2 linked regions of the Accumulibacter sp. genome follow. The protein of the gene in region 2 interacts with the protein of the main gene of each other region in a pairwise test. Links are inferred from orthologs where the notes say so. Each region holds a gene or a part of one and is shown on either strand. Other genes may lie near its edges.

Evidence for each region.
Region 1: the proteins of kdpD (region 2) and ptsN interact in binary tests that used the Escherichia coli proteins (3 or more experiments, as listed by UniProt). The link is inferred for Accumulibacter sp. from one-to-one orthologs.

Annotation. Positions count from the first base shown.
Region 1 is NZ_JAZKUG010000001.1:1,837,617-1,845,397, reverse strand. Bases 4,973-7,781 are described here. They hold ptsN (PTS IIA-like nitrogen regulatory protein PtsN), read left to right. Parts: upstream 4,973-6,055; coding sequence 6,056-6,508; downstream 6,509-7,781. Other genes in these bases: V5B60_RS07890 (PsiF family protein), read left to right, coding at 7,527-7,781; hprK (HPr(Ser) kinase/phosphatase), read left to right, coding at 6,505-7,449; hpf (ribosome hibernation-promoting factor, HPF/YfiA family), read left to right, coding at 5,636-5,962; V5B60_RS07910 (RNA polymerase factor sigma-54), read left to right, coding at 4,973-5,619. In the rest of the region: V5B60_RS07930 (type IV pilus assembly protein FimV), read left to right, coding at 1-1,742; recombinase RecA, read left to right, coding at 1,897-2,916; recombination regulator RecX, read left to right, coding at 2,927-3,373; lptB (LPS export ABC transporter ATP-binding protein), read left to right, coding at 3,385-4,110; more of V5B60_RS07910, read left to right, coding at 4,192-4,972. UniProt on the Escherichia coli protein: Seems to have a role in regulating nitrogen assimilation.
Region 2 is NZ_JAZKUG010000001.1:4,966,855-4,979,078, reverse strand. Bases 5,163-8,414 are described here. They hold kdpD (two-component system sensor histidine kinase KdpD), read right to left. Parts: upstream 8,075-8,414; coding sequence 5,363-8,074; downstream 5,163-5,362. Other genes in these bases: kdpC (potassium-transporting ATPase subunit KdpC), read right to left, coding at 8,114-8,414; kdpE (two-component system response regulator KdpE), read right to left, coding at 5,163-5,366. In the rest of the region: V5B60_RS21100 (hybrid sensor histidine kinase/response regulator), read right to left, coding at 1-1,329; V5B60_RS21095 (transporter substrate-binding domain-containing protein), read right to left, coding at 1,348-2,226; V5B60_RS21090 (response regulator), read right to left, coding at 2,297-3,340; V5B60_RS21085 (c-type cytochrome), read right to left, coding at 3,725-4,459; more of kdpE, read right to left, coding at 4,671-5,162; more of kdpC, read right to left, coding at 8,415-8,689; potassium-transporting ATPase subunit KdpB, read right to left, coding at 8,700-10,766; potassium-transporting ATPase subunit KdpA, read right to left, coding at 10,783-12,224. UniProt on the Escherichia coli protein: Member of the two-component regulatory system KdpD/KdpE involved in the regulation of the kdp operon. KdpD may function as a membrane-associated protein kinase that phosphorylates KdpE in response to environmental signals.

The sequences.
Region 1 (7,781 bases), 3.1 Mb from region 2 along the record:
CCATCCTTCCGCCGCTGGTCGTCTGGTCGACAGGGACCGCGCAGGGCGCCACTCTGGGAAAGATGACCGTGCTCTCGACGCTCGGCTCGCGCTTCGAGGCGGTGGTCGAGATGGCAAGCGGTGCCAGCGATGAAAAAAGGATGCAGGCCGAGTGCTTCCGCTTGGCGCCGACGGGCGAGGGGGATCTGCCGACCCTGCGCAATGCCCGCCTGACGGTCGAGGAGAGCGCTGGCCGCCGGCACCTGCGCATCTCCTCCGAGCAGACGATCAATGAGCCGCTGTTGCAGGTCAACGTGCGGGTTGGTTGTGGTGCAGAAACTGGCCGCAACTACGTCCTGCTGATCGACCCTGCGAATCGCCGCGCGCAGCCGGCGACCCTCGCGCGGCCACAAACCCGCGAACGGCAGTTGCCCGCGTCCGCTCTGGCCCCGGTGCCGCTGGCGACACCTGCCGCCGCCGAGGGCTCGCCCGGCCGCCCGTCAGCAGCGGTCGCAACCGTCGCAACCGCGGTTGCGGGGGCCTCAGCGCCGCCGCGCGAGCCTTCTCGCCGTACGACTGCCTCCGGCAGGGCCGGCGACCGCCTCCTGCTTTCGGGCGAGGACGAGGTCGTGAAGGCCCTTCCGGGCGACGAGCATCCCTTGCGGCTGAGCACCCGCCTGTCGACCGAACTGCTCGGGAAGAGCAACGAAAGCCAGCGGGCCATGTTGCGCATCGAGTACCAGCTGCTGTCTGCCCTGCATACGCAGGCAGCACAGCAGTTGGCGATCGCGCAACAGATACGGCAGCTCGAAAGTACCCTGGAGGCTCTGCACAGGAAGAATGCGACGCAGCCGCTGCCGTTGCCAGCCGCCGTCGCAGCGGCACCGACGGGCGCGGCCAACAGTGACAGGCCGTCGCGAGCGACGCGTGAGGCGTCGCCGGTCAGATTTCCCGGCCCGCCCGCTGCGGCCGCGCGCGAAACCGACTGGTGGTTCGAAGGAAGCCTGCTTCTGGGGTTGATCGCCGCTCTCGCCTGGTTCCTGCGCCGGCGGTCGCTGGCGCCACCATTGACCGCCGCGTCGACAAACGCCGAGCAAACGCCGGACACATCGGCAGAGCAGTCGCGCTGGGAACTGCAGATCGCCGATGATGGCAGCGAGAGACAGCGGGGTGGCGCAACGGCCATTGCTGCCGAAAGCCCGCGGGCCGACGACGAAGGCCACGTGCCGACGGCTTCGTCGTCGCTGCGCGGGAGCGACGACGAAGCGACGGCCGCCCTCGAACTCGCCGAGATCATGCTCTCCTTCGGTCGCACCAAGGGCGCTCAGCACGCCCTCGAGGAATTCATCGCCCAGCAGCCGATGGCGGCCGTGACGCCGTGGCTGAAACTGCTCGAGGTCTATCGCCAAGGCAACGAGCAAGCAGCCTTCGAGTCGCTGGCCCTGAAGCTGACGAGCCTTTTCAACGTCGCCGCACCAGCCTGGCAGGCAGCCGAACAACTCAACGCGCCGATCGTGACAGCCCGTGAGTTGGCACGGATGCCGATCGAGCAGATCCTGACACGCCTGCCGACCATAGACAGGATGACGCACATCAGGCGCGAACTGCTTCGTCTCTGGGACACGCCCGGCTGCCCGGCCTATCTCGACAAGCTCTTGCGCGACAACCGGAAGGGCGAACGCAGAGGCTTTGAACTCGCCGCCGTACGCGAGCTGCTCGTTCTGACGGATATTCAGCAGGAGCGTCCGCGGCCGGCGCGCTGACAAGCCGGACGCCTGCGCCGCCGCCGACGGCAACGCACCCAACCCGCTTCCATACTGTATTTGAATACAGTATAGTGAAGATGTCGGCGGCGGTCTCTGCAGCGTCGTCGAACGTGGGATAATTCCGATCAAGCAAGAACAAGGACGGGCGACAATGGACGACAACAGGTCGAAGGCTCTGGCTGTAGCGCTGGCGCAGATCGAGAAGCAGTTTGGCAAGGGTTCGATCATGCGCATGGGGGAAGGGAGCGTGGTCAACGACATCCCAGTCGTCTCGACCGGCTCCTTGGGATTGGACATCGCCCTCGGGATCGGCGGCCTGCCGCGTGGCCGCGTGGTCGAGATCTATGGTCCGGAATCATCGGGCAAGACGACCCTGACGCTGCAGGTGATCGCGGAGATGCAGAAGATCGGCGGCACGGCTGCCTTCATCGATGCCGAACACGCACTGGATCCCGGCTATGCGCAGAAGCTCGGCGTCAAGCTCGACGAATTGCTGATATCCCAGCCCGATACAGGCGAACAGGCACTCGAGATTGCCGACATGCTGGTACGCTCGGCGAGCGTGGACGTCGTGGTGATCGATTCGGTCGCTGCCTTGGTCCCCAAGGCTGAGATCGAGGGCGACATGGGCGACTCGCTGCCCGGCCTGCAAGCACGGCTGATGAGCCAGGCGCTGCGCAAGTTGACGGCCAACATCAACCGCACCAACACGCTGGTGATCTTCATCAACCAGATCCGCATGAAGATCGGGGTCATGTTCGGCAGCCCGGAGACGACCACGGGGGGCAACGCACTGAAGTTCTACGCTTCGGTCCGCCTCGACATCCGGCGCATCGGCAGCATCAAGAAAGGAGACGAGGTAATCGGCAACGAGACCCGGGTCAAGGTGGTCAAGAACAAGGTCGCCCCACCGTTCCGCGAAGCCATCTTCGATATCCTCTATGGCGAGGGGACCTCGCGTGAAGGCGAGATCATCGAGCTCGGAGTACTGCACAAGCTGGTCGACAAGTCCGGCTCCTGGTATTCGTACAACGGCGAGAAGATCGGCCAGGGCAAGGACAACGCACGCGAATACCTGAAGGGAAAGCCGGATGTGGCGCTGGAGATCGAGAACCGGATCCGCGCTGCGGTGAAGGTTCCGTTGCCGGGAACCGGTGTCGCGATCGCCTGAGGGCCGATTGGTGCCGGACGCGCTGCGCGACCGGGCCCTGCGCCTCCTGGCGCGTCGCGAACACACTCGCCACGAGCTGCTGGTCAAGCTGGCTGCCCAGGCAGAGGATCCACAGGAGCTGTCGGCAGTGCTCGACGATCTGAGCGGCAGTGACCTGCTGTCCGACCACCGTTACGCCAGCAGCCGCGTCAGGGTGCGCGCCGAACGTTTCGGCGATGCCCGCCTGGCGCATGAACTGCGGGCCAAGGGCGTTGCCGATGAGCTGGTCAGTGCGGCCCTGGCCGTTGCGGAAGACGAGCTGTCACGAGCCCGGCGCGTCTGGCTGCGGCGCTTCGGGCAGCAGCCGGCGGCCGCTGGAGACACCGGGCGTGCACGGCAGATGCGCTTCCTGGCCAGCCGGGGATTCTCTGCCGAGACCATTCGGCGCGTCCTGCGTGCCGCTCCTGACGACGAGTGAACACTTCCAAAATGCAGAGCACCCTGTTCGCAAGCATGCTGAACAAGCGCTACAAGGCGCGCACGGTCGTCCATGACGTTTCGTTCGAGGTCGCCAGCGGCGAGGTCGTCGGTCTTCTCGGCCCGAATGGCGCGGGGAAGACAACCTGCTTCTACATGGTGGTTGGTCTCGTTGCCTGCGATGGCGGCGCGGTCCGTCTCGATGACGTCGAACTGACGCACCTGCCGATCCACAAGCGAGCCAGACTCGGCGTGTCATACCTGCCACAGGAAGCGTCCGTCTTCCGCAAGCTGACGGTCAGCGAGAACATCCGGGCCGTCCTCGAACTGCAGCAGTGGTCGCCCGTGCAGGTCGAGGAGCGTAGCGAAATCCTGCTCGAAGAGCTGCACATCAGTCATCTGCGCGCGAACCCGGCCATGTCGCTCTCGGGCGGTGAGCGAAGACGGGTCGAAATCGCCCGCGCCCTGGCCACCGAGCCACGCTTCATCCTCCTCGACGAACCATTCGCCGGCGTGGACCCGATAGCCGTCCTCGACATTCAGCGCATCATCCGCTTCCTGAAGGAGCGGGGGATCGGCGTTCTGATCACCGACCACAACGTGCGCGAGACGCTGGGGATCTGCGACCACGCCTACATCATCAACGAGGGGCGTGTCCTCGCCGCCGGTCGTCCGGACGAAATCATTTATAATGAAAACGTCCGCAAGGTGTATCTGGGCGAGCACTTCCGCCTGTAATCGCGACAGCCCTTCGGCGATGATCCGAGAACCAGACGGGCAGTCTGCCATGGCGACACGGTGGCCCACCCGGTCCCGCACATGAAACCATCCCTCACGCTCAAGCTTACGCAGCATCTTGCGCTGACCCCACAGCTGCAACAGTCGATACGACTGCTGCAGCTATCGACGGTCGAGCTGGAACACGAGCTGGAGAAGTTCCTGCAGGAAAACCCGCTGCTTGAGCGGGCGGAGGATTACCCGCAGCCGGCAGCGTTACCGACTGAGCACGCCGACACCGAGTTCCAGGACGGAGAGGCGGGCGCAGAACCGTCGCCAGCCTCGACCAGCAGCGATGAGGACGACTGGGCGGACGACCACTTCGGCAGCGCCGGCTCGGCGGGTTCCTTTGATGGCGACGAGGATGATGACACGGATTACCAGGACGTGCAGGCCGCTGCCGTCTCCCTGCGCGACCATCTCCTCTGGCAACTTGCTCTGACATCCATCTCCGCCAGGGACCGCATTCTGGTCAGCTATCTGATCGACATCCTCGACGACGATGGCTACCTGTCGCAGTCACTCGAGGAAGTCGCGCTGGCCCTGCCTGAGGATCTCGACGTCGGGCTCGACGAGCTGCAGATCGCGCTGCGGTACCTGCAGAACCTCGACCCGACCGGTGTCGGCGCACGCAGCGCCCAGGAGTGCCTGACTCTGCAACTGGCCGCAGCGCCGCCGACAATGATCAGTAGCCTGGCGCAGGAGATCGTCCTGCAACACCTCGAGCTGCTGGCCAGCCACGACTTCGTACGGCTGAAGAAACAGACGGGCGCCGATGACGAGGCGCTGCGTGCGGCCCACCTGCTGATCTGCAGCCTCAACCCGCGCCCTGGCGCTGCCTATGCCAGCACGGAAACCCGCTACATCGTTCCCGACGTGGTCGTGCGCAAGCTCAGGGGCCAGTGGTCGGCAAGCGTCAATGCCGAAGCCTTTCCGCGGCTGCGGATCAACAGCCTGTACGCCCAGATCCTTTCCCGTCAGCGGGGTTCAGGCCTGTCCGTCCAGCTGCAGGAAGCACGCTGGCTGATCAGGAACGTCCAGCAAAGGTTTGACACGATCCTGCGAGTGGCGCAGGCTATCGTCGACAGGCAACGCCAGTTCCTCGAACACGGCGAAGTCGCCATGCGGCCGCTGGTCCTGCGCGAGATCGCCGAAACGGTGGGACTGCATGAGTCGACGATTTCGCGCGTGACCACGCAAAAGTACATGGCAACGCCACGCGGAATTTTCGAGTTGAAGTACTTCTTTGGCAGTCACGTCGGCACCGAAACCGGCGGAGCCTGCTCGGCAACGGCAATCCGTGCCCTCATCAAGCAGATGATTGCCACGGAGGAACCGACGAAGCCTCTCTCGGATGGCCAGATATCCGAGGTTCTTGGCCAGCAGGGGATTGTTGTCGCACGGCGAACAATCGCAAAATACCGTGAGTCGCTCAATATCCCTCCGGTCAGTTTACGCAAGTCAATCTAGAAGAAGGAGCCACACCATGAACCTGCAAGTCAGTGGACACCACCTCGAGGTCACCCCGGCGCTGCACGAATACGTCACCGGCAAGCTCGAACGAATCACCCGCCACTTCGACAACGTGATCGACGTCAGCGTGATTCTGTCGGTGGACAAGCTGAAGCAGAAGGCAGAGGTGACTGTTCACCTGGCAGGGAAGGATGTCTATGTCGAATCGGTCGACGAAGACCTCTACGCCGCGGTCGATGGCCTGGTGGACAAGCTCGAGCGTCAAGTGCAGAAGTACAAGCAGAAACTGCAGGACCACCATCGCGGCAACAAGATCACCGATCACATTGCTGCCGAGTAACCTTCAACGCCCGGCCAGCCGGACGATCGCCAGGCGGACCGTCCGGCTGCATCCTTTCGCGTTGGCCCCCGTTCTTCTTTCAGGTCTTGTCGCATGAGCCATATCACCCAGCTACTTCCCCTCGAGAACATCATTCTCGATCTCGACGTCAGCAGCAAAAAGCGCGTTTTCGAACACGTCGGGCTGCTGTTCGAGAACTATCTCGGCATTGCCCGCAGCACCGTATTCGACAGCCTCTTCGCACGCGAGAAGCTCGGATCGACCGGGCTTGGTCAGGGTGTTGCCATCCCGCACGGGCGAATCAAGGGTCTGAAGGATGCCACGGGTGCCTTCCTTCGGTTGGCTGCTCCGGTCCCCTTCGACTCTCCCGATGGCAAGCCGGTGGCGCTGCTGTTCATCCTGCTGGTTCCCGAGGTGGCCACCGAGCAGCACTTGCAGATACTGTCCGAGCTGGCACAACATTTCTCGGATCGCAGCTGTCGAGAGGCGCTGAGCAAGGCTCCCGATGCCCAGACCATCCGACAGATCTTCGCTGCCGGGCCATGACCGCCCAGCGTCAGTTCAGTGTGATCCAGCTCTATGAGGATCATCGCGAGAAACTGAGACTGACCTGGGTAGTGGCCGTCGGTGTGGACCGACAGATCGAACTCAGGGATCAAGGCTATTTCGGCGCCGAGGTCGTGGGCCACCTGAACCTGATCCACCCGGAACGTCTGCAGGTCATCGGACGCGCCGAGAACGCATGGGGCAATCGCGTCAGTGCCGAGCGTCTGCGCAATCAGGTGCGGGAACTGATGGCTGCACGGCCACCGGCGCTGATCGTCGCCGACGATGTCGAGGTGCTGCCAGCGATCCATGATGCCTGCCAGTCGACTTCGACGCCCCTGTTCGTCAGTCCGAAGCCCTGTTCGGCGGTGATCGACCTGCTGCGCATCTATCTTTCGCGCCGGTTGGCGGGGTCGACTTCGGTGCATGGCGTGCTGATGGACGTGTTCGGCATGGGTGTACTGATCACCGGTGACTCAGGCGTCGGCAAGAGCGAGCTTGCGCTCGAACTGATCACACGCGGCCATGGTCTGGTCGCCGACGACGTCGTCGAACTCGCATGCATCGCCCCGACGACGATTGAAGGGCGATGCCCGAGCATGTTGCGTGACTATCTCGAAGTGCGCGGGCTCGGACTGCTCAACATTCGCACCATTTTCGGCGAGACCGCGTCACGGCGCAGAATGAAACTCAAGCTGATCGTGCACCTGCAGAGGCCGACCAGCCGTTCGGACGGGCCTCGCCTGCCGCTCGACGCGCAGACGCAGGACATCCTGGGTGTCGCCATACGCAAGGTGGTGATTCCGGTCGCCGCCGGACGGAACATCGCCGTCCTGCTCGAGGCTGCGGTGCGCAACAGCATTCTGCAACTGCGCGGCATCGACAGCATGAGTGACTTCATCAACCGGCAGCAGCAGGCGCTGCTTGACGGCGAACTCTAGCGATGGCCTAATCGGAACTCCCCATCAATCCGAGGAGAAATGCCGTGAAAGCCGTCTTCGCCCTTGTTGCACTCGCCATAGCCGCCGGCAGCGCGGTCGCTGTCGACGAGAAGAAGGAAGCCTCGCCCGCGCAGAAGGCGCAGCAGGAGAAAATGAAAGCGTGCAATGCCGAGGCTGGTGAGAAGGGCCTCAAGGGTGACGAGCGGAAGAGCTTCATGAGCACCTGTCTGGGTGCCAAGCCGGCGCCGGCAACGCAACAGGACAAGATGAAGCACTGCAACGCCGGAGCCGGCAGCAAGCAACTCAAGGGCGACGAACGCAAGAAGTTCATG
Region 2 (12,224 bases):
CTCGATCTTGGAGAAATCCAGGATGTCGTTGATGATCGTCAGCAAGCCCGCGGCGGAAGACTTGACGATGTTGAGGTATTCGCGCTGCTCGCCGGTGAGGTCGGTGTCGAGCGCCAATTCGGTCATGCCGATGACCCCGTTCATGGGCGTCCTGATCTCATGACTCATGCTGGCGAGGAAATCCGACTTGGCGCGATTGGCATCCTCGGCACGGGCCACACTGCGCCTGAGGTCGTCCGCCATCTGCTCCAACTCCCGGCTCTTCTCGCGCAGTTGCCGCTCGCTCAGTTCGCGGCGTTCGATTTCGTCGGAGAGCGAGGCGTTCAGTTCCTGCAGGGCGGTCCGGCGCAGACCCGATTCAAGCACATCTTCCTGCAGCCTTTCGGCACGTTGCCGCATGCGGTCATACATGATCGCAGCGAACAGTACGAGCAAGGGGAATGCGCTCGCGAAATAGAGGAAAAGCCGCGAGGTGAGGTGGCCGTACAGGTATTCGCCCGAGAACAGGGTCAGCAGTGACAAGGGCATGCCGGCAACCGGGGTCCTGACGGCAAGCAGTTCCTGGTCGTCTGCAGCGGCAGCGTCTGATCCTGCCGCAAGGAGGTCGGAAGGAATCCGTGTGATCTGGTTCTCGGGGAGTTGGACCAGGTTCCAGGCGACGCTCCTGCCGAGTGTCGCGTGCTGTCCCGGGAACTTGAGTTCGACAGCGTCGTCGGTGATCAGCAGTTCCTGGTATTCCTTCCCCGCCGACAATGCAAGCAGGTAGCGTGAGAGCTGCCCGAGGTCGCCCATGGTGACCACGGTGCCGGCCACGGCGTCCTTGTAGCGGACTGGCGCCGCGGCGATGATCCGCCGGGCATCGGCATCGATGAACAGCTTCGCGGCGTGCGCGGCATCCGCGAGGGAGATCGCTGCGCCACCGGGCGTCAGCGCGACGTCGACGAGAATCTCGCCGGCGTCGTCGACAAAGAGGACGCGATTGTAGATCGGCTCACCACGAAGCCTCTTTTCCATCTGCCGCCGGAAACGGACCTCGATCGCGTCCAGGTTGGCGCTGAGCCCGTACTTCAGCGACATCCCGAGGGCTCTGTTGGCCAGGAAGTTGTGGATTTCGGGGACGTCGGCAAGCTCGGCGGCACCGCTCAGCCGATCGGCGGCAAAGTCGGCAAGAGCCGCGGCTCGCCGGTTGCTGTCGGCGACGATGCGCACATCGGCCGCCGCCCGCAGTTGGTCCTGCGAATTGAACGCCTCCCACAGGAGCAACCAGGAATAGCCGCAGAAGACGACTGCAACCAGCAGTGGCCAGCGCGCGCGAAGTCGTTGCAGCACGATTCGTGACCGGGACCCTCAACCCTTCCTGGCGAAAAAGTCCGGGAAATACCTTCTGATTCCTGGATAGTACTTGTTGACCAGCTGGTCGTAGGTGCCGTCGGCCTTGATCTTCCTGAGATAGTCGTTGAAAGCGGCGCGCAGTTCCGGCGCGGACTTGGGGAAAGCGGCAGCCAGGTCCTGTTCCTCCGATATCGGCCCGAGGACCTTGATCCTGCCGGCCCACTTCTGCAGGTCGAGGATCGCGTCCGGGACGTCCAGCAAGGTCAATTCCGCGTCCTTGTTCAGCAACGCCGGCACCATTTCATTGAGATTGGTGCTCCTGGTATAGGTCCGCAAGTCGAGGCCCACTCCCTTGAGTCCATAGTTTGCCGGATCGAGACAGGTTCGCTCCATGACCAGAAGGCTCTTCTTGCCGATCATTGCCTTGGTCTCCTGGATGTCCCTGGTGAGGTTGCTGCTGCCCTTGATCGGCGACTGGGGGGAGTCGGCGCGGGCAACGAGCAGGACCTGCGACGGGAAAGTGGGTTCGGAATAGAGAAGAACCCTTTCACGCCACGGCAGCACGGTGAATCCGGTCGCGATGATGTCTCCCCTGACCGGGAAGTCGCCCTCCAGTGTCACTTCCTCGCCCTTGCGCACGACATTCTTGCCCAGCAGGTCGCGGATGACGTTGTAGAAGTCGGTGTAAACGAGTTGATAGCGGACACCGATGTGTTTGGCAAAACCCTTCACCAGATCCACGTCGAAGCCATCACCATCACCGGTCACGAAGTTGGCGTAGCGGATGCCCAGATGACGAAGCTCGCCGCGTGCCTGGATCTCCTTGAGGTCGGCCGCTACGGAATTGCCGACGAAAAGACTGGTGAAGAAGATCAGGAGGATACTGAACAACATCCTGGGCATGGTCATGGTCGGATCTCCAGTGGGAGAAGTTGGTGAAGTAGGTGAAGTCAGGAAACGTCTGTCATTCGTGCTGCTCGTCATCCGTGTCGCCATAACGCGCGCGGATGTCGAGAACTTTCTCCCAGGCATCAAGAAACACCGCCACGCATGCCGGGTCGAAGTGAGAACCGGACTTTTCCCGCAGATAGTCGGCGGCGCGGTCGACGTCCCAGGCCTTCTTGTATGGGCGACTCGAGGTGAGGGCGTCAAAGACATCCGCTACTGCGACGATTCGCCCGTAAAGTGGAATCTCCTCACCAGTCAGGCCGTTCGGATAACCGCTGCCGTCGTATTTTTCGTGATGGGTGCCGGCAATTATCGCAGCCGTCCGCAGTATGGGCGAACTGCTGTCGCCGAGGATGTCGTGGCCGATGCTCGCATGCTGCTTCATGATGGCGAACTCGTCGGTCGTCAAACGACCAGGCTTGAGCAGGATCTCGTCGCGCGTCCCGACCTTGCCCACGTCATGCATCGGCGCGGCTTCGAAGATCAGCTGCTGCTCTTCCTCAGGCAAGCCCAGCCGCGAGGCAATGAGGCGCGAATAATGGGCCATGCGCATGATGTCTCCGCCGGTTTCCGGATCGCGGTATTCTGCGGCCCTGGCCAGACAGAAGATCGTTTCGCGCTCGCGCTCGGCGATCGTTCGGGTGGCCGCGGCGACTTCCACGGCCAGCAGTGCCGCACGATCCGCGAGCAGCTTCTGGCCGCGCCGCAAGGCGGCCATGTTCTTCATTCGCGCAGTGAACTCGTGCCTGTCAACTGGCTTCGTCAGGAAATCGGTTGCGCCCGCCATCAAGGCATTGTAGCGAGTCTCGACGAGATTGTTCGCAGTCACCATGACTACCGGGACTTCGCCCATTCCCGGAATCTCGCGGAAGCGACGGACGAACTCGATGCCGTCAGGGGCAGGCATCATGTAATCGACGACGACGATATCGGCGCCGTGTTCCTGGCACCATTCGAGGCCGGCCGCCGAGGAGCTGAAACAGCGGGGCTCGATGTCTTCGTTGCGCGTCACGAGATGCTTGAAGAGCAACAGGTTGATTTCTGAATCGTCGATGATCACGGCAGTGAGTTTCACGGCTGGCGTCCTGGCTGATGGGGATCACGAAGCTGCAAGGCCGAGTGGCACGTCCCACAGGGCCGCGCCTGGGCCCTCCTCTGGATCAACGACATGGGTGCAAGCGGGATCGATTGGCAAGCGCGATCACAGGCAATGGGTCGACAAAAGTCAGCAGTCTTGGCGAGGTCGGCCTGAGTATAGGTTCCGCGTCAACCGCGGTCAATCGGAGGCTTGCACGGTGCGGCGTTGCCCGCTCCGGATGACCGGTCGGCAGGTGGACGCGGCGCTGGCGGCACGTGCGCTGCCCTGGTCGAAAAGCCGCCCAGGCTGGCCCATCCGCTGCATCTTGCCGGGGTGCCTGGCGGCCGAACGCCATTCGTCGCGGGCCTATTGTTTGCGGCTTGGCCGCTTGACGGCGCACGCCTTTCCGGGCAGCACCAGGCTCGACTGGTAGGCGGCGACCGCGAGCAGTTCATCGTCACTGTAGCTGCCGATGATCCGGACCATTTCGCTGTGGGCGCCGGAACGTCTGCCGTCGCGGATTTCCGTCATCTGGCGCAGCAGGTAGCGGTGGTGCTGCCCCGCCAGCATCGGATAGCCCTTGTGGCGCGAACCTTCTCCGTTCGGCCCGTGGCAAGTCCTGCAGGCCTTGTCGTAAAGTGCCCTGCCGGCCGCCACTTGCTGCTCGGCGTCGGCAGCGCCGTAACGGCCGTCGCCGGCCTGGATGCACAGCCCTTCGAGATAGGCGGCGAGATCGGCGAGATCCTGCGGATCGGCCAGTACGGCGGCAAAGGGGTACATCGTCGAGTTGTGCCGCACACCGCTGCGGATGTCGGCCATCTGCTTGATCAGCACGCTGCTGTGCTGGCCCGCGAGTCGGGGAACGGCGCCGTCGGGACTCCCGCCTGCCGATGCCAGGTGGCAACTGCGGCACAGCGCATAGAGCCGCTCGCCGCGCTTGCGTTCACCCTTGCGTTCCAGCGCTTCGTTGGTCTCGCCCGGCAGCGCCTGCCATGGGTACTCCTTGACCGGGACACCTTCAGGCCCGACAGGCGAGGGCGCTGCATGCGGGAGCGCCGAGGCATGGAGTGCCAGAGAAAGCGCGAGGACCAGTTTCTGCATTGCCGACTCCCTGCTGTTCGAGAATGGGCGCTTGCCATCTGGCAGACCGATCCCATGCCGGTCGCCGACAGGACCCGCTGCGGCGGTGTGTGCGTTCCCGCTGCATGGCAGCACCACACGTCATGTTGCCATAGCGCGCTTGCCCATGCACTGGATACGCGACCGCGCAGCCGCACTCATTGCCTTGGCGTGTCACAAACGCATCGGCACTTCATGCGGCAACGAAACGGTAGCCGACGCCCGCTTCCGTGATGATGTGTCTTGGCTGCGACGGGTCGTCTTCGATCTTCTTGCGCAGCAGCCCCATATAGACCCGGATGTAATGGCTGTCTTCGGCATGGGATGGCCCCCACACCGCCTTGAGCAGTTGTCGATGGGTCAGAACACTGTCCGGATGGGTGACCAGGAAGGCGAGCAGGCGATACTCGATGGGTGTCAGGTGCAGGTGCTCGCCCGCTCGCTCGACCCGTCGCTTGCCGAGATCGACCCGCAGCTTGCCGAATTCACAAACCGTCGATCCGTGGCCGCCGGCACTGGACCGGCGTCGCAACTGGGCACGAACGCGAGCCAGCAGTTCCGCTGCCCCGAATGGCTTCGTCAGATAGTCGTCGGCGCCCGCGTCCAGAGCGCCCACCTTGTCGGTTTCGGTCGTCCGTGCCGACAGCACGATGATGGGGACATCGGACCAGGTGCGCAGGTCGCGGATGAAATCCACGCCGTCGCCGTCAGGCAGGCCAAGGTCGAGCACCACCATGTCCGGTCGGCGGGTGCCGGCCGCGATCAGGCCGCGCTGCATGGAGTCGGTCTCGTAGACCTGGCAGCCTTCTGCTTCCAGCGACATCCTGACGAAGCGCCGGATGTTGGGCTCGTCCTCGATGATGAGAACGACGGGGAGCGAGTCGCTCACTGCAGGCTATCCTCCTCAGCGCCATCCAGTGAAGGCGGTTGGCCTCGCGGCAAGGAGAACACGAAGCGCGCTCCGCCACCGCGGCGGTTCTCTGCCCGAATGGTGCCACCGTGCGCCGTGACAATGGCGCGGCAGATCGCCAGCCCCAGACCCACTCCCGATGTCGCACTTTCCTTCTGGCCGCGCTCGAACTTGCTGAAGATGAGTTCCTCCTTCCCAGCCGGCAGCCCGGGTCCGTCATCCTCGACCCAGATGTCCACCTGATCGCGCGCGCCCGGCGCGGCGCCGATCTCGATCATGCTTCCGGCGGGTGTGTAGTTGACGGCGTTCTCCAGGAGGTTGCACAGCACCCGTTCGACCAGTACGGCGTCAAATTCCAGCAAGGGTAGTCCGTCCGGCAGGTTGACGCCAACACGATGGCCAGCCATCGTCGATCGCATGGCCTTGATGGCGCTGCCGACCACTTCCTCCAGTGGTTGCCACTGTCGATTGAGCTTGACTGCACCGGCTTGCAGGCGAGCCATGTCGAGCAGGTTGTTGACCAGGGAATTCATGCGCAGCGCCTCGTCGCGCATCGACGCCGCGATGTCGCATTGCTCTCCCGTCGGCGGCGGCTGCGTCATGGACATCGAGTCGGCCAGGCCGACCAGCGCCGCGAGCGGTGTGCGCAGGTCATGCGAGATGGCTGACAGCAGTGAATTGCGCAGGCGCTCCGACTCCATCTGCACCGTGGTCGCCCGCGCCACATCGACGTAATGGACCCGTTCGAGGGAAATGGCGACCAGCCGGGCGAAGGTATCGAGGAGGCGACGCTGCTCCGGGGCCATCAGCCGCCGCGAGTGCTTCGGCTCCAGAACCAGCACGCCGCGCGTGCGCATCGGCGCCTTGAGCGGAACATAGAGAAGTGGACTGCCGGCGAGGGTGTCGGTGCCCCAACCGGCTTCCGCACTGTGGTCGAAGGCCCACTGGCTGATGCCCACGTCGACCGCGGGCACGCCACCGGGCACCTGAATCGGTTCGTGCAGCCGGTCTCGCTCGTCGGCGAGCATGATGGCGGCGCGGGCGCCGAATCCGGTCGCGGCGAAACGCTGGCTGATTTCGGCGATCTGCTCCGGCATCAGCGCGCCCGAAAGATCGCGCGACATCTCATAGAGTGCCCTGACCCGCTGTTCGCGGCGGCTGGCGACGCGGGCCTGGAACTTGAGGTCCGCGGTCAGCTTGGCGGTGACCAGGCCGACGGCCAGCATGACGGCGAAAGTCATCAGGTATTGGACGTCGCCGACGGCGAAGGAGAATCGCGGCGGCACGAAGAAGAAATCGAAGGCTGCCACATTGAGGAAGGCCGCCGCGACTGCCGGGCCGAGACCGTAGCGAACTGCCGAGAGAACGACCGCCATCAGGAAGAGCATGGCGATGTTGGCGCGGTCGAACACCGTGTGCAGTGGCATCGCAATGAGCGTCACCAGCGCACAGAAGACCGAGCTCATCGCGAAAGACTGCCAGGGGGCGTGCAACCGGTCGAGCAGCGACTCGCCGCTTGGCTTCTCCTCCTGCCGCCTGTCGGCCGGCGTTTCCGCGCCTGCGACCTGGATGATGTCGAGATCGGGTGCAAGCTTGCCGACACGGTCAGCGAATGACCGCTTCCAGGGCCGCCAAGCCTGCGCCTGGTCGCGGCCGACAAGGACCTTCGACAGGTTGTGGTCGCGCGCATAGTCGATGATGGTCGCGATCGGGTCGCTGCCTGGCAGGCTGGCCGTTTCTGCCCCCATCTCCTGTGCCAGCTTGAGACTCCTGAGGATCTGCAAGCGCCGCTTGTCCGAGAGATGTCGCAGTTTCGGCGTCTCGACGTAGATCACGTGCCACGGCACGTCGAGCTTGGCGGCAATGCGGGCGGCGCTGCGGATGATTCGGTCACTGCCATCTCCCGGGCCGATGCAGGCCAGCAGCGATTCACTGGTGTGCCAGGCGCGGGTGACCGATCGGTCACGCCGATACTGGATCATTTCGCTGTCAACGCGGTCGGCGGTGCGGCGCAGTGCGAGTTCACGCAGCGCGATCAGGTTGCCCTTGCGGAAGAAATTCTGGATCGCGCGCTCGGCCTGCTGCGGCAGATAGACCTTGCCTTCCTTGAGGCGCTGCAGCAGTTCGTCCGGCGTCAGGTCGACGAGAACGACTTCATCGGCGGCATCGAAGACATGGTCCGGAACGGTCTCCCAGACCCGGATGCCGGTAATGCCACCGACCACGTCATTGAGGGTCTCCAGGTGCTGCACGTTGACGGTCGAATAGACGTCGATACCGGACGACTGCAGTTCCTCGACATCCTGCCAGCGTTTGGCGTGGCGCGAACCCGGCACGTTGGAATGGGCGAGTTCGTCGACCAGGAGAAGGGCGGGCTTGCGCGCCAGCGCTCCGTCGATGTCGAACTCCGGCAGCACCCGGTCACGGTAGGCCGCCGCCTTCAGCGGCAGACGCTCCAGTCCCGTCAGCAAGGCTTCCGTCTCCTTGCGGCCGTGGGTTTCGACGACACCGATGACGACGTCCGTGCCTTGCTCGGCCTGCTGGCGCGCGGCCGACAGCATGGCGTAGGTCTTGCCGACACCCGCCGAGGCGCCGAAGAAAATCTTCAGCTTGCCGCGGGCGGCGCGCATCTCCTCGTCCTTGATCCGGTCGAGGATCAGGTCGGGATCGGGGCGGCCGTCCTTCATTTCCCGTCCGAGCTGCGGCGCCATACGGGTTGTGCCCGCTCAACGCGCATGTGCGTCGAGCGCGAGGTTGAGCTTGAGGACATGGACGCGCGCTTCGCCGAAGACGCCGAACTCGCGACCCTCGGTATTCTCGGCGAGCAACTGCCGTACGGTCGTTACCTCGAGGTGGCGGGTACGGGCGACGCGCTCGGCCTGGTAGTCGGCAGCGGCCGGGCTGATGTGCGGGTCGAGACCGCTGGCCGACGCCGTCACCAGGTCGATCGGTACGGGGCGCCGGTTGCCCGGGTCGGCGGCATGCAGCGCCGCGACCCGAGCCTTGACGGCATCGGCGAGGGCCGGGTTCAAGGGTCCCTGGTTCGAGCCCGATGATGCGGCGGCGTTGTAGGGCTGCGGCGCCGTTGCCGACGGGCGGCCCCAGAAGTACTTCGGATCGCTGAAATCCTGGCCGATCAGTGCCGAGCCGATCGGCTTCCCATCCCGGATGATCAGGCTGCCGGCGGCGGCATCGGGAAAGGCGATCCGCGCCACGCCGGTGACCAGCATCGGATAGAGGAGACCGGTGACGACCGACAACAATACGAACAGGGAGATGGCAGGGCGCAGCAAGGCTTTCATGGATGCCTCCTCAGGCAAGACCGGCGGCGGCCAGCGCCATGTCGATCAGCTTGATACCGATGAAGGGGGCGACCAGGCCACCGAGGCCATAGATCGCCAGATTGCGACGCAGCAGGGTCGCTGCGCCGACGGCGTGGTAGCGAATCCCCTTGAGGGCCAGCGGAATCAGCGCAATGATGATCAGTGCGTTGAAGATGACCGCCGAGAGGATCGCCGAGGCCGGGCTGGCCAGCCCCATCACGTTGAGCGCTGCAAGCGCCGGGTAGGTGCTGACGAAGGCAGCCGGAACGATTGCGAAATACTTGGCGACGTCGTTGGCGACGCTGAAGGTGGTCAGCGCGCCGCGCGTCATCAACATCTGCTTGCCGGTCTCGACGACTTCGATCAGCTTGGTCGGATTCGAGTCGAGGTCGACCATGTTGCCGGCTTCCTTCGCGGCCTGGGTGCCGGTGTTCATCGCCACGGCGACGTCGGCCTGGGCCAGTGCCGGGGCGTCATTGGTGCCGTCGCCGGTCATCGCCACCAGGCGGCCTTCGCTCTGGTACTGGCGGATCAGTGCCAGCTTGGCTTCCGGCGTCGCTTCGGAAAGAAAGTCATCGACGCCGGCCTCGGCGGCGATTGCCGCTGCCGTCAGGCGGTTGTCGCCGGTGATCATCACCGTCTTGATCCCCATCTGCCGCAGTTCGGCGAAGCGTTCCTTGATGCCGCCCTTGACGACGTCCTTCAGTTCGACGACGCCGAGTACGCGCGTCTCGTCGGCCACGACCAGCGGCGTGCTGCCGCGGCGCGCCGCCGCGTCGACCGCCGTCAGGACCGACGGTGGCATGGCGCCGCCGAGGGCCTCGACATGCTGGCGGATGGCATCGGTTGCCCCCTTGCGGATCTGTCGGCCGGGCAGATCGACGCCGCTCATCCGGGTTTGCGCCGAGAAATGAACGAACTGCGCTGCGAGTGCATGGACATCGCGCTCGCGCAGGTTGAAGCGCTGCTTGGCGAGGACGACGATGCTGCGTCCCTCCGGCGTTTCGTCGGCCAGTGACGCCAGTTGCGCGGCGTCGGCGAGTTCGGCCTCGCTGACCCCGTCGGCGGGCAGGAAGGCCGCTGCCTGGCGGTTGCCCAGCGTGATCGTGCCGGTCTTGTCGAGCAGCAGCACGTCGACGTCGCCGGCGGCTTCGACTGCGCGGCCGGATGTGGCGATGACGTTGGCCTGCATCATGCGGCTCATGCCGGCGACGCCGACGGCCGAAAGCAGGCCGGCGATGGTGGTCGGAATCAGGCACACGAGCAGTGCAATGAGGACGGTGATGCTGACTGGCGAACCCGACCCGGCCACCGCGACGCTGAACTGGGAGAAGGGAAGCAGGGTCGCGGTGACGCCGAGGAAGACGATGGTCAGCGCCGCCAGCAGGATCGCCAGCGCGATTTCGTTCGGCGTCTTTTGCCGTTTCGCCGTCTCGACCATGGCGATCATCCGATCGACGAAGGTCTCGCCCGGATTGACAGTGACGCGCACGACCAGCCAGTCGGAGAGCACGCGCGTGCCGCCGGTTACCGCCGAGAAATCACCGCCTGATTCGCGGATGACCGGCGCTGATTCGCCGGTGATGGCCGATTCATCGACCGAGGCGACGCCTTCGATCACCTCGCCGTCAGCGGGAATGGTTTCACCGGTGGCGACCAGCACGACGTTGCCGACGCGCAGGTCGTCCGCGGGCACCGTGTGCCACTCGGCGTCCGCGCGCGGGGCGCTCAACCGCTTTGCCCAGGTTTCCTTCTTCAGGCCGCGCAGTGACGCCGCCTGCGCCTTGCTGCGCCCTTCGGCGAGCGCTTCCGCGAAGTTGGCGAAGAGCACGGTGAACCACAGCCAGATCGCGACAGCGAGGATGAACGCCGTCGACTCCTGACCCGGGCCGCTGAGCGCCGGGACCGCTGCCAGCGTGCTCAGGATGGAACCGATGAAGACGACGAACATCACCGGATTGCGCCACTGCACGCGTGGGTCCAGTTTGCGGAACGAGTCGATGATGGCGGGCGTGACGAGCGCCGGGTCGAACAGGGAAAAGGTCTTGCGTGTCATGAGATTCTCCAGCGGATCATCGCGTCGGCCACAGCATCAGGTGCTCGACCAGCGGGCCGAGCGCCAACGCGGGCACATAGTTGAGCAGGCCGACCAGCAGCACGACGCCGATCAGCAGCGCGACGAACAGCGGGCCGTGCGTCGGCAGGGTCCCGGCGGTCACCGCGATCCGCTTCTTGGCGGCCAGCGAGCCGGCCATCGCCAGCACCGGCACGATCACGGCAAAGCGGCCAAACCACATCGCCAGTGCCAGCAGCACGTTGTAGAAAGGCGTGTTGGCCGAGAGTCCGGCGAAGGCGCTGCCGTTGTTGTTGGCTGCCGAGGAGAAGGCGTAGAGGATTTCGGCAAAGCCGTGCGCGCCCGGGTTGGCGATTCCGGCCCGGCCCGCCTCGGTCATCACGGCAGCGGCGGTGCCGACGAGGACCAGCAGGGGCGTCGCGAGGATGGCGATCGACGTCATCTTCATCTCCTGCGCCTCGATCTTCTTGCCCAGGTATTCCGGCGTCCGTCCGATCATCAGCCCGGCGATGAATACCGCCATCACGGCAAAGAGCAGCATGCCGTAGAGGCCGGAACCGACACCACCGAAGACGACTTCGCCGAGCTGCATCATGACCAGTGGCACGGCACCGCCGAGCGGCGTGAACGAGTCGTGCATCGAATTGACCGCACCGCAGGACGCGGCCGTGGTGATCGTCGCAAAAAGGGCCGAATCGGCGATACCGAAGCGCGCCTCCTTGCCCTCCAGGTTGCCGTCGGTCAAGGCGGTGGTGCGTACGCTCGTCGCCTCGCTGTCGCCGACCTTCGCCAGCAGGGGATTGCCTTGCTGCTCGAAGCTGATCGCGCCGATGGCAAAGCTGACGAAGAGCAGCGCCATCGCGGCAAACACCGTCCAGCCCTGGCGCTCGTCGCCGACGATGCAGCCGAAGGCAACGCACAGCGCGCCGGGAATCAGGAAGATCGACAGCATCTGCAGGAAGTTCACCAATGGCGTCGGGTTCTCGAAGGGGTGAGCCGAGTTGGCGTTGAAGAAGCCGCCACCGTTGGTGCCCAGCATCTTGATCGCTTCCTGCGAAGCAACCGGGCCCATGGCCAGGGTCTGGGTGGTCGTCGATGCAGCTTCCGTCACCGGGTTGCCCTGCTCGTCCTGCACGGCCTGGCCGTCGGCGTCGAGCTTTGGCGCCTGGTATGTGGTCACGTCGAGCGTGCTCACTTCCTGGTAGGCGGCAAAGTTCTGGATCACGCCCTGACTGCTCAGGAACAGCGCAAACAGCAGCGACAGCGGCAGCAGAATCCAGATGGTGGCGCGAAAGAGGTCTGCCCACGCATTGCCGATGCCAGCCGCCGAATGCCGTGCAAAGCCGCGGATGAGCGCGATGGCGACGGCGATGCCGGTTGCCGCGGAAACGAAGTTCTGCACCGTCAGGCCGAGCATCTGGACCAGGTAGCCCATCGTCG